One region of the Shewanella sp. SACH genome, then DNA from elsewhere that is predicted to be linked to it. Evidence: riboswitches for the same ligand, from Rfam matches in the RefSeq annotation. Region 1 holds a riboswitch; the other holds the start of a gene.
What was found. A riboswitch is a leader RNA that binds a small molecule or an ion and turns the genes downstream of it on or off. The one in region 1 is predicted to bind cobalamin.
Positions count from the first base shown of each region.

Region 2: it holds a riboswitch for cobalamin, as region 1 does, so the genes downstream of both, BM607_RS09250 (TonB-dependent receptor) here and BM607_RS14750 (ABC transporter ATP-binding protein) in region 1, are expected to answer to the same signal.

Region 1 is NZ_MPDG02000003.1:118,222-125,028, reverse strand. It holds gene metH (methionine synthase) at 1-317, opposite strand, end outside; gene BM607_RS14755 (histidine phosphatase family protein) at 772-1,491, shown strand; cobalamin riboswitch at 1,695-1,861, shown strand; gene BM607_RS14750 (ABC transporter ATP-binding protein) at 1,961-2,854, shown strand; gene BM607_RS14745 (iron ABC transporter permease) at 2,823-3,980, shown strand; gene cobT (nicotinate-nucleotide--dimethylbenzimidazole phosphoribosyltransferase) at 4,153-5,235, shown strand; gene BM607_RS14735 (adenosylcobinamide-GDP ribazoletransferase) at 5,342-6,130, shown strand; gene cobU (bifunctional adenosylcobinamide kinase/adenosylcobinamide-phosphate guanylyltransferase) at 6,127-6,747, shown strand.
Region 2 is NZ_MPDG02000002.1:319,150-325,956, reverse strand. It holds gene BM607_RS09260 (LysR family transcriptional regulator) at 1-160, shown strand, start outside; gene BM607_RS09255 (HDOD domain-containing protein) at 260-988, opposite strand; gene BM607_RS09250 (TonB-dependent receptor) at 1,269-3,230, opposite strand; cobalamin riboswitch at 3,339-3,573, opposite strand; gene BM607_RS09245 (hypothetical protein) at 3,711-4,379, opposite strand; partial or broken gene BM607_RS09240 (hypothetical protein) at 4,595-5,445, opposite strand; gene BM607_RS09235 (TOBE domain-containing protein) at 5,494-6,273, opposite strand; gene modA (molybdate ABC transporter substrate-binding protein) at 6,479-6,807, shown strand, end outside.

The DNA.
Region 1 (6,807 bases):
AGCGACTGCATGTCGTAGTCGGCCATGGCAATAGTAGTAGCATTAAAGGTGTTGGTTTCAATGATGTCGGCACCGGCGTTTAAGTAGTCGGTGTGAATTTGTTTGATGATGTGGGGTTGCGACAACACCAATAAATCGTTGTTGCCTTTGACGTCAGTGTGCCAATCTTTAAAGCGTTCGCCGCGATAATCCTCTTCTTCTAGCTTGTGGTCTTGGATCATAGTGCCCATGGCACCGTCTAAGATTAGAATGCGCTCAGCAAGCTGTTTACGAATGTCTGCCAATATCTGGCCGGCTTTGGTAGAGGGTATCGTCATAAATAATTACCTTAAATACAGCTAAGTTAAGTCCAAGCATCGACCCTTGTTATGCTAAGTGCAGGGTAAAGCGTGTTGTGCAGTCCAGATATTGGCTCTCGTTATCGACCCTAGTGAGTGATCTAAATTAGCTAACTTAGTTAGGCTAAGTGCATTCCATTCTGCTCGGTCGACATGTTGACTACTCGTTTTAGTTATTTATCGTTAGAGTTTAGCTTTGGACATTTAAACGTATAGACGTCCATAATACGCGACTTATGATTGTCAGGGCAAGGTCAAAATTGACTGACGACAATTGAGTCTTATCACCATTTTTCACCCAGTTTAACGGCTCTTTTTTTAGGGCTAGTTGTAGAGCTAGTTGTTGGGCTAGGGCGTAATTGAGTATATAGGACGACGGGTCTAATGTGGGTTTTCAACAAAATTTGCCACGAGTGATAGACATAGGAATACGATGAAACAAGTTCGATTGTTATTGTTACGCCACGGCGAGTGTGAAGGCGGCACCATTTTACGCGGCCGTGTGGATGTGCCTTTAAGCGAAAAGGGCTGGCAGCAAATGTCGGCAGCGGTTGAGGCGCAGGCAAGTACCTGCAGCGCGATTTATAGTTCGACTTCACGCCGCTGCGGCGAATTTGCCCAAGCCTTTGCCGCCGAATTGCATTCGACAGCGGCATTGATATCTGAGTCAAGGCCATTGCAGGCGCAGTTTTTATCGGGTTTACAAGAAATCGACTTTGGCGATTGGGACGGTTGTCGACTCGATGAGCTGTATCAGCAAGAGGGCGAACGCTTAGCGGCCTATTGGCAAAACCCTTGGCAAACACCGCCGCCCAATGGTGAGACTATGGCAAGCTTCGAGTCGCGGGTGAATGGGGCCATTGACCAGATACTCGCCGCCGAGTTTGAACGATTGACAGTTGACTCACAAAACGCCGAGCTGGCTGTGGGAGCGGGCGTGGCTGCGTGTGAACTGGCTGCCAAAGTATGGGTCGTGACCCACGGCGGAGTGATCCGTCACTTAATGGCGCGCGCCCTTGGGGTTGAACGGGTGGTGGGATTTTACAGTCAACTCGATTTACCCGTGGCGGCCGTAGTGAGCATTAATGTGCTGCAAGATGAACACGGCGTTTGTTACTGGCGTTTAGATTGGCCGAGCGGGCGCTGCGAGTGATCCGCGTTGCCCTAAGGTGAAGATTTTTCTTGTCTTACCAGCGTGATTGTCGATTGCCAATTAAGGCAAATATAGGATAATGCTTTTTCCTGACGTCCCCGATGCACACGGCCTTGCAAGGCTGGTGGCAATGTATCGGATGACGTCACAGAAATAGGTGTTGGGAGTTTTGAGTGGTGCGGGGGTGTTCTGTGGCAACTATTGCCTAGACACGCTGCAAAGGCTTGAAATCAATCTCAACATAATAGGGAATCGGGGAGCTGCTCGTCAGTCAGCCCGAACTGTGCCCGCAACTGTGAGTGACTTTTTATATTGTTTTCAATACAAAAAGTGACGAGTCAGGAGACCTGCCTATTTCTGTTATCGCTGCGTGCAGCCTTAGTTCTCGAGCGGGTGACTCGAGGGAGCCGATGACAATGTGCACAACCTTTTTTTATTCAGGTTTGGACTCGCTAGGAGCACCACTTTGGTGAAACTCTCTGCCATCCAAACGAGCCATGCTTTGAATGACAGCGACACTCGCCCATCAGCGAGCCAGACGGTCGCGCTCGATGTCAGCCAGTTAAGCTGGTGTATCGATGGCAAAACCATTCTTTCCAATATTAACTTTGCACTGCCAACGGGGCAGATGTTGGGTTTGATTGGGCCTAACGGTGCGGGTAAGTCTAGCTTGCTACGCTGTTTATATCGCTTTGTTCGCCCGACTCAGGGCAAAATTACCCTGTTTGATCAAGATATTGAGCGTTTATCGCCCAAGGCGTTTGCTTGCCGCGTCGCCGTAGTGCAGCAAGACACGCCGCACTATTTTGATTTAACCACAGAGCAATTGGTCAGCATGGGCTTAACACCGCATAAGGGCATGTTCGATACCAATTCGAGCTGTGATGGCGAGCGCATTGCAAAGGCATTAGAGAAAGTCGGCCTGAGCCATAAGATGCATCAACAGTACGAGCACTTATCTGGCGGTGAAAAGCAGCGCGCTTTGATCGCCCGCGCCATAGTGCAGCAGCCGCAACTGTTGATCCTCGATGAGCCAACCAACCACCTCGATGTGCGTTATCAAATTCAAATCCTCGAATTAGTGCGTAGTCTTGGCATCAGCGTGATTGCCTCTATTCACGATCTCAATTTAGCCAGCGCCCTGTGCGACAGTTTATTGTTGATCCATAACGGTGAAGTCAGCGCTATGGGAACGCCAACCGAAGTATTAACCGAGGCGCGAATTGGCGATGTGTTCGGCGTATGCGCTCAGGTGTCGACCCATCCACAACATAAAAAGCCCTTAATCAGCTACTTCTATGGCTACCATGATTCGACGCACAACATGGCTGATGCTTTGGCTGAGCGAGGCGAGGGCGGATGATTCAGGGAGTAAACAGCATTTCATCTCACATTTGGGGCGTATCGTGACACCTTTGACGAGACAACAACTGATGCTGGTCGCATTAGGCATAATCACTTTGATAACCCCCATTGCCGCCACGAGTTTTGGCGCGGCGAACATCAGTTTTATGGATGTTATCCAAGTGTTTATCAATAAAATGGCCAACCTCACTCAAGCCAATGGCATGACAGAGCGCATCGTGATGGAGCTCAGACTGCCGCGTATTTTGCTGGCCTTTGTGGCGGGTGCGGGTTTGTCCTTGGCGGGCAGTGTGCTGCAAACCGTGACCCGTAATCCGCTGGCCGACCCTTATCTGTTTGGCATTAGTTCAGGCGCGTCCTTTGGCGCTGTGGTGATGTTGACGCTATTCACGGGCTCTGGATTTTTTGAGAATGCGGGTATGGCGGCGAACTCGGGGATTTTTAGTGGCTCGGGCGCCTTGTCGGGTTTGCTCTGGTTTAGCTTGCCCTTCGGCGCTTTTATTGGCGCCAGTTTGTCGGTACTGATAGTGCTGGCCTTGTCTGGGCTTGGGCTCAATAGCCAAGTGGAGCGCATGTTGCTCTCAGGCGTGGCGACCTCCTTTATGTTCGGCGCGCTAACGAGTCTGCTGCTGTATTTCGCCAGTCCGCAGGCGACGGCTTCTGTGCTGTTTTGGAGTTTAGGCAGTTTCGCCAAGGCCAGTTGGTCCTTGCTAGTGCTGCCAACACTGGTGATTGGCGCGAGTTTGTTCATTATTTTAGGCATGAAACGGCAGATCATGGCGTTGCAAGCGGGGGATGAAACGGCGCATACCTTAGGTGTGAATGTGCCTAAGTTGCGACTCAATATGTTGCTGCTCTGCTCCTTGATTACCGCGATTTTGGTCGCTACCTGCGGTGGGATTGGGTTTGTCGGTTTGATGATCCCCCACACAGTGCGCATGCTGTTTCCCGGTCGTCAGCCGATTATTTTAACGGCGCTGGTGGGCGGATTATTTATGGTGTGGATTGATGTGCTGGCGCGCTGTTTATTGGGCAATCAAGAGTTGCCCGTAGGTATTATCACGGCGGCCATAGGTAGCATGTTCTTTTTGCTGATTTTGCGTAAACGCAGAGTCATGCCGTAAGCACCTAGTCAGAACGTAATCCTAGAGTCATCTAGCAAGCGCAGACTGGCGAGATAATCAGCATTTTTGTTGATATCTGCCCCGCGATTGGAAATGCAAAATTGGACATGTTAGTCATTAGTCATAGACGCAGGATGCGTTGTGGTTATTTAAGATAATAAGTGGAGTGTGGATGTCTCAGTCAGCCGTGTCTTTTCAAATCAGCCCTGTGAGTAAAACGCAGGATCCGCTGATCCAGCAAAAAATTGATCTTAAGACTAAGCCGCCCGGCGCCTTAGGTCAGCTCGAATCCTTAGCCTTACAGATTGCCCGCGTGCAAGCGACTGATTCACAGCAAACGGATCAGCCACAAAATACTGTGCTGAAAATCGTTCATCCAACCATGTTAGTGTTTGCGGGTGATCATGGTATTGCCGCAGAAGGCGTGTCGATTGCCCCTAGCGAAGTGACGCGCCAAATGGTGCAAAACTTTGCCCATGGCGGCGCGGCGATTAACGTTTTTTGTCGGCAGGTGGGCTTTACGCTCGAAGTGATCGATTGCGGTATTTTAACGCCAGTCGAAGGGGTTGAAGGCATTATTGATCAACGTCTTGGCGCGGGCACAGGGGCGATTCATTTAGAGCCCGCAATGGCGCTGGAAACCGTCGATAAAGGCTTTGCGATGGCGCGCGATTTGATTGAACGTCACCATCAAGCAGGTTGTAACTTAGTTGCCTTTGGCGAAATGGGCATAGGCAATACCTCGGCTGCGGCAGCCATTATGGCGGCGATCATGCAGCTCGACGTGATTGATTGTGTCGGCCGTGGTACGGGCATTAATAGCGAAACCTTAGAACGTAAACTCATGCTGATTGAGCTGGCGTTATTGCTGCATCAAAGCGCCTTAACTGGGCCCAAATCAGTGTTAGCTTGCCTCGGTGGCTTTGAAATTGTGCAGATGACGGGCGCGATGTTAGCCGCCGCCGAGCGCAAAATGCTGGTGGTTGTGGACGGTTTTATCGCCACGGCGGCGGCATTAGTCGCGGTGCAAATTGCCCCCAATGTGCGCGATTATTTGATTTTCGCCCACCAGTCAGACGAGCAAGGCCATCAGCGGATGTTAGAATTTTTGCAGGCTAAACCTTTATTATCACTCGGGCTGAGATTAGGTGAAGGTACGGGCGCAGCCTTGGCGTTGCCGCTTATTCAAGCCTCAGTAAATTTTTACAATCAAATGGCGAGTTTTAGTGATGCGGGGATTGAGGCTGTTGTATGATGTGCTCTGCTAAGTCGCTTATTTTACTTATTTTAAATAATAACTTTTTAGCCAACCGTTTTAATCTTAAACCTTGCAGCAAGTGTTAATTCACTAAGGATGCTTTATGTCAGAACGCGAAAGCTGGCACAAAGAGATAGATTTGTTTTTAGTTGCCATGGGCTATTTTACCCGTATTCCTATGCCTAAATGGGTCGAAGTCGATAGCGATAAGTTGAATAAGGCCAGCCGTTATTTCGGTCTCGTCGGTCTTTTGGTCGGCCTGTTAAGTGCCATTGTATTTTGGCTGACGCAGAACTGGCTCCCCGCCGGCGTCTCTGTGCTGTTAGCTATGTTGGTTGGCGTCTTGCTCACGGGCGGATTTCACGAGGATGGCCTAGCCGATACCTTCGACGGTTTTGGCGGTGGTTGGACGGCGGAAGACAAGCTACGGATCATGAAGGACTCGCGCCTTGGCAGTTATGGCGCACTGGCGTTGATGTTGGCCCTGCTGCTGAAATGGCAGTTGCTAGTCGAGTTGGCGCTGTACGATCCTGTGGTGGCGGGCTCGGCGCTTATCGTCGCGCACACAGTCAGCCGCGTGGTATCAGCCAGTATCATCTTTAGTGAAAAATATGTCCGCGATGACGAGACCAGTAAGTCTAAGCCGCTATCGCAACATCAAGGCATTAATGAGCTGCTTATCCTGATCGCCAGCGGCGTATTAGTGCTGTTATTCCTCAAGGGGTTAGCGGCACTGTCATTGCTGTTAGTGATGATAGGACTGCGCCGTTTGATCATAGTGATCTTTAGACGCCAGATTGGCGGTTACACGGGTGATACCTTAGGCGCGGCGCAGCAAATAGCAGAAATCGTGTGTTATTTTGTATTGCTCGTTGTAGGTAACATACTGTGATCCACCTCGTCCTAGGCGGCGCCCGTAGCGGTAAGAGTCGCTACGGTGAAGCCTTAGTGCGCCAGTACACTGCGCTAGGCTTCGATGCCTGCTATGTGGCCACGGCGCAGGCGCTGGATGATGAAATGGCGACCCGTATCGCCAAACATCAAGCGGGACGAACGGACGATGGTATCGAATGGCAATTGTTTGAAGAGTCGCTCGCCCTTACGGCACTGTTAAAGCGCTTAGCAAAACCTGGGCGAGTGATTTTAGTGGACTGTTTAACCCTTTGGTTGACCAATCAATTACTCGCATCCAGCGCCAGGATTGATGATGACCCCGCGCCGACAGAGTGGAATGCGACAGACTTTATACCGTCTGCCAGTTCAACCTCTAACGATGAAGCTTTGGCGAGTTGGCAGGCAGAGAAAACCGCTTTTGTGGATTCCCTTGCCGAGCTTGAAGGTGTGGTGGTGTTGATCAGTAACGAAGTGGGCTCAGGTATTGTGCCCTTAGGCGAGTTGAGCCGACAATTTGTCGATGAAGCGGGCTGGTTAAACCAAGCCGTAGCCGCCTTGGCTGACAATGTCACCTTAGTGGTTGCGGGTTTACCCTTGGCACTCAAACCACTTTAATCTAAATAAGTTAAGTGATGTTGAGACTGAGTTTTATCTTTATCCCTGCAAACTAGAATA
Region 2 (6,807 bases), on a different contig from region 1:
GCATGGCCTAAGCCTTACCACAGTGAAGCTTGGGCAAGAAGGCTTGAAACGCCCTTTGTTTGGCGCCTATCGCCGCCATAGCGCCAACTCAGCCTTGATCCAAAATTGGTTACAACTGGTGGCGAGTGAAGGTTTATCTCGCCAGCAGAAGACAAATTAATGCGGGTAAAATTGAGTAAAAAAGCCTGCGGATGCAGGCTTTTTGTTGAATCTAATGATTATTTCATAGGATAAAACAGCAATTTATTGCATCGAAATATTACAGCGGATTCATCAACAAACCACGCATAGACAATACGCGTCGCAAGATTAAACCAGGGGAATTAGAATTGCGGGTCTGACGCAAATTATGGGCAATCATAAACTCTTGGCGTAAGTCCTGATCTAAATCTAACGCTTCGAATGATTCTATGGTCAAAGTCTGCTGTTGATTATCAATCAATGACTTAATCACGCTTAAAGGGAATGATTGTTCGGCATTAGCATTTAAATAGGCAAATGCCGTGAGCGCGATAATTTGGCCGAACACACTGAACAGGGCCAAGGTTTGCACTTCATCAGCATCAACCTCGACGCCTTCCATCTCCGCTAAACTATCCACCGCATCAGTTGCAATATCTTCAGTCAACTTCCAATAACCTTGGACTAACTTTTTATAGGGCTGCGGTAGCTCATCGAGGCGTTCTTGCAGATAAAACGTAAAGGCATAGCGATAGATATTCACTTGACCTAAGCGGACCAAAGCTTCTTTCAACGAGCGAGTCTTAGGGTTAATCACCCCAGATGCCTGCGCGGAATTGCTGCGCATTAGCATGTGCGCCGCCAATGCGGGGTCACTCGAGATGATGTCGATCACGTTACGAATGTCGCCTTCAGCGAGGATCGCTTTTTTGAGTGGAATTAAAATCCCTCGGCGGCCAATCACTTGCTCTTCATTCGCTATGATAGCTCTAACTTGAGTAAAAACCTGTTGCTCAAGATCTGTCATAAGACACTTTGCACCTGTTTATTAGCAATAAGATGATTCGGTTACTCTTCACATCATACCCAAAATTTAAAGAATTTCAGCCACAAACAGCAGAGTAAAACATAAATTATTCCTGTTTAGTTATTGCTGCCCGCTAACCACTAAAGATAACGACAATTTAGTCACTCTACTGAAACGATATTCAAGACTATACCTATTTTAAGATTTATTCTTTGAACTCAGCGTAAAAAATAAAAAGCCAGACTGAGTCTGGCTTTATCGAAATTGAGCGAATCAATGCCTAGAAGCGATAACCAAGGGTTAAACGAATATCGCGACCACGGCCAGAGTAATAACTATCCCCCCAAAGGCCACCGTAATAGCCTGCGCTGACATAGTCTTTATCAAATAGGTTATCGATACGCAGGCTGGCAAGCCAAGCATCACGATTATAATTCAAGGCTAAATTACCGAGCACGTAACTGGCCAGCTTATCGCCTTCGTTACCGTTATCGCCTTCGATAAAGCGGTTACCAGTATAAATTGCTTCGGCAAAGACCTGGAAATGCTCGGCAAAATCCATGCTGACATAACCGCGCCCCGTGTGTTTTGCCACCCAAGACAACTCCTTGCCATCATTGATACCGTCAGTAAATTCAGCATCGATATAGTTATACTCTAACCCGAGTTGCATTGCTTGAGTCACCTGCCAATCCCAATCGGCACTCGCGCCATAACGACGAGAAGCGTCGGCATTAACGTTCGCACCTTGGAAACTGCCAAGTTCAGGTTTTTCCGCACTTGGGTCGAAGACAATTTCATCTTCCAAATCGAGACGGTATAGGCTTACTCGTAAAGTTTGGCTCGCAAGAGTCCAATCCCAACCCGCTTCGTAGGAGCGGCCCGTCTGCGGCTTTAAGCCAAACACATTTTTAGAGGTATAAGCTTGCTCATCCACTTTCGCAAAACGGAAGTTTTCATCGCCACGTAGATAGAATCTGTGCTCTGTACTAGGACGGTAGTTCAGGCCAAACTCGAATGCTGTCGCATCTTCATCTAAATCCATGCCATTAGGATAGACATTACCATCGACTAACTCGTCGGTCACCCGCGCATAACGACCACCCACAACATAACTTAGGGTATGGCTTAATGGCACAGTGGCTTGTAGATAGGCGCTTTGCATTTGTTGTACATTACTACGCGCCATAGTGTCAAAATCAGCCTTACCACGGCTGATGTCTAAACCTGTGACTAGGTTTAGCTCACCTTGACGCGTACTGTAGTTCGCTAACGCTTTAGGGCTAAACATCAACAGTGAGCGCGTGTTATGGCTGTTCGCCCCCCAATTAAAAGAAGACACTAAGGTATCGCTATAATCTAAATCCGCTGCTAAAGCCCAATTTTGATTAAGCTGATGCTGATAACCCGTGCGCGCCGCAGTGGTCATCTCATGGACATATTCGCTGCTCTTGAAAGATTGGCGTGGGTCTTTATTGAACTGTTCTTCTGTCAATGAGCCAGGATTTTCACGGTCATCGTCGTAATAGCTGGTTTCAATAAAGAACGAATCTGTGGCCGTTTTATATTGAATGCGACCTAAAATCGACCCTGTTTCATTGGCATTATGCTTGCGGTAGTTGTCACCTTGGTTATAGCTACCAGTGAAAAAGTAACGCCAATCCTTGTTGATCGCGCCAGACACATCACCGCGACCTTCATAGGTATCAAAGCTGCCGCCGGATAACTGCACGCTACCACCAGTATTTTCAGGAGATTTAGTGACAATATTGATCACGCCGCCTACCGCTTGATCGCCATAGAGCACACCCGCACTACCCGATAAAATTTCGATGCGCTCGACTTGGTTAAGCGGTATGGCATTAAGACTAGGAGCAGCGATATCGATATTATTGAGGCGACGACCATCAAGTAAAATCAGCGTGTTATTAACGGCAGTGCTGGCGCTAAAGCCACGCATCGCAAAACTAGTACCGATGTTATTATCCGAAATTTGAATACCGCTTTGACCGCGTAAAACGTCAGTCACGCTAGTGGCACCGCTCATTTCAATCGCCGCAGCGTCAATCACATTCACATTCGCGGCAATATTTAACGGGGTATTGTCAGAGCGGCCGATCACGACAAGATGCTCGTCGACTTTCGCTGTGCTGGTATCGTCTGCCGCCATAGCGGGCGCGATAACGGAAAAACTGCAAAAGCTACCGATCAGCAGCGCGATTTTTGTTGGATTTGTTCCCATTTTACCTTTAACTCCTGCAAGGAAAACGGGGCATTAGCGCCACGATACTGTTCATTCAGTAAAAGATACTGACAGTGACTATCGCATTTTGAGATCTGCCCACCGAAATCTCAAAAACACCTTTAGGGCCGGTCTCCGGACTTAGGCTATGTTAATCCCTTAAAAATTGGATTAACGCGAGACTGACCTTTTACATTCTGACTATCGGGTTCGGTCTTGAACTCACCAATCAAACGCGGTCTTCTCTCACCTTTTACCGTTGCGGGGGCAGTGCCAGAATTCCACTGGCTTCCCGATTATCTCGCGGCTTTCGCACGCAAGCACCTCAGAAGGTTGACTAAAAATTTGATTCATAGGGTACAGCCATCAATAAAGACTGCTATCGCCCCTTAAGGCTCAGCACATTATAGAGCCTGAGCGCGCGCATTATAGACGTCTATACGGATGAAAGTCCATCAAACTCAAGCGAGCGTCTACAGCCTACTTCAAGGAGAATGGGACTAAAGTGGAAATAAAATCTTGGCTATTATCCGCCTGCAGCGGCGGTTTATCGGCAGAAAAAACGGCACCTCGCATCGACTTATGCAACAGATACAAATCTTTATTGCCACTAACAACCGTATAGTAGCCAATTTCCCCTTGAGGAGTTGAAGCATAGGCTTTGGGATTCAGTGGCGTCACACCGTGCATATTGGGCATGGCTGTACAGCCTAGAATCGCATGAAATCCAGCGTGTCCATCGACTTCGGTGTCACCGAGCTTCTGGTACACCACTTCGCCGTCACAGGTCGATTTATAGGTCTCGGCCATCGCATCTAAGAAGCGCTCAGGGCTAATACTCTCGGCCATATCCTTAAAACCCTGCACGCAAAATAGCGCACTCCACTGGGTTAATGCTTCCTGCTCTGGCACAAACTCTGCCATAAACATGCCTGCTTGCTCCTCATGATAAGCCTGTTTCCAGCCCGCAGGCAGATTGAACCCTAATTGCTGACCAAATACGGGCAATACATGGGTATGAGCAGCGCCGCTTTCGCTCCGGGGCATATCTAATGTGGCTTGAACAGGCTCTGAGCCAATTAAGCTGCAGAGTAACAACACACTGGCACCTTGAAATAATCCAATAGGTGAACACAATGCTAATTTCATACTTATCATCCTTGTATCGCACTTATAACTAATACTAATTAATACGACATCATGAAATTGAACAGAAAACACCCAGCATTCTAGCGAATAACCCAGATTGAAAACAGTCAAAAGCCTAGATTAACTGCCACTTTAAAAGAAATAATCACTGTCACGGCGTAAATAACAGAGAAATACTCCGTTTATCTGCGCCGTGATGGTAAAAGAGGTGAATGCTATTCGCTAAACAACCACATTTTTACTTCAGGTTTAGGCCTTTCCTGACTCAGAATCGCCTGCCGTTGCTCTGGCGTTTCGCATTGGGCAACAGGGGCAAAATCCAGCGGCTTAATCACCAACGAATCGGCTGGCTGCAGCGGAGATTTGGCGAGCATCTCGTTATTCATCGACCAAGAGACCCATTCCTCCTTTTCACTGATCCCGACATAACCCTCACCCGCCCTCGCTAACCAAGTTAATCGCGGGATGCGTTCTATGAGCTTCTCGACATTTTCTAGGTTAGCCCTATAGCCTACTGGCACGACTTTGCCGTCAGGACGGGTGAATACAAATGATACTGAACTTATGGTGATTTTGCTTCCCTTCTGCCAATATCGATTGAGGATCTCTTGGGCATAGTGAAAACCATATAGATAGGCGTAGTCACTGTCATCGACGAGGATTTGCGGTACGGCATTGTCACGCAGCAACAGAAATCCCGTGCCGACACTGACAATACTGTTCACGCCTTTAATATCTGTTTGTTTGAGCCAATCGATACCGCAGTTCGTTTCATTGCCCCAAAAGTGCGCTTCTCCCGCTGGACTTAAGATTGCAAAAGCACAGCTATTTGACGTAATACTCACGACATCCTGAAGTGCACTACGAATCGGATAAATATCGCTACTTTACCCCCATGCCGTCTTTGTCTTAAGTGCCGTAAAACTTCGTCCTTCGGCAAAGATATCGCCAGTTTATTCTGCAAATGCAGCCTATTGCCCCCTTCGGGACCGTAACCCCAAGTGTGCACTTTTCCACTGGCATTGAGCGCTATTATGGTTTGATGGTTTACATAGAGCTTGAAAATCTGTCATGCGACTATCTAATGATTAACCGAATTAATCACTCCATTCGGTTAATTCATGCTGGAGAGGATCACCTGCGTGGCATCAAAACAGGCAAAACATGGTTCGCCGACAGCCAACGCCTGCATTTGGGTAAGTGGCATCACTGAATAGATGACATCTTTGCCATCAATATCTATGGTTAATTCGGCCTTATCACCAAGTTCAGTCACGCTCAGCAAACGACCACTGAGGCAATTTTGCCCATCCACTTCGCAGGCATGAGTCATAGCCAGTACTGCGGGGGCTTTAAACAGTAACAATACGGATTTATCTAAGGCTAACTGCAAGCGCTCGCGGCTCGAATGGGTCACTGAAATCTGAATCTGTTGCCCGCCCGCTAAGGTCACGCTGATTTCGTCATTTAATCCAAATGAATCAATGCCATTGATACGAGCCGTTAACTGATTGCGGGCGCTAGTATTGAGGGAGAAATGCGCCATCACATCTAATAAACTGTGCATGTCGACGGACTCATCGAGCAAGGCGGCCAAGGCCATTTCTTGTACTTGGGAGGTGATGGAATACACCTTAAGCAAACGCTCGCCAAATTCGGTGAGTTTAGCGCCACCACCACCTTTGCCGCCTTTTTCGCTGCACACTACGGGTTCGGGCATGGCGGTGTTCATCTCATTGATCGCGTCCCACGCCGCTTTATAACTGATCCCCGCAAGCTTGGCGCCTTGGCTTATCGAGCCTGTGCTGGCGACCTGCTCGAGCAGGCTTATCCGCCTAGGATTGGCGAAGGGCTTATCCCCGAGGGAAAGCGTAAGTAATGCATGTAAATCCATCGTTTATCCCGCACCCAAGTCTGACTTGAGCCCTATTGTCCTCCATCACCTTGAGGATACCAATAAGATTGCCGAGATATTTCAGCGGATTAATGCCATTAATCCACAAGAAACCGCACACAGATCACTAATTGATTGCTTAGGGCTTGAATGATCGTTATATAGATTGGTATATAACGATTACTTTTTATCACGGAGGAACACAATGAAATCCATTCACCTTAAGCAATTACTGCGTTTTACCACAGCTTCATTATTCACAATGGTACTGACATCTAGCCCAATTTTTGCGGCAGACAATGAGCAAGTGACTGTTTTTGCAGCGGCATCGCTCACCAATGCACTTAACGAAATCGGCCAGCAATATGAAAAAGAACACAATACTAAGGTGATATTCTCCTTCGCCTCTTCCTCAACACTGGCAAAACAAGTGGCCAATGGTGCACCCGCCGATCTGTTTATCTCGGCCAATCAAAAGTGGATGGATTATCTGGTCGATGCTAAAGCGGTCGATGTTAACAGCCGAAAAACCTT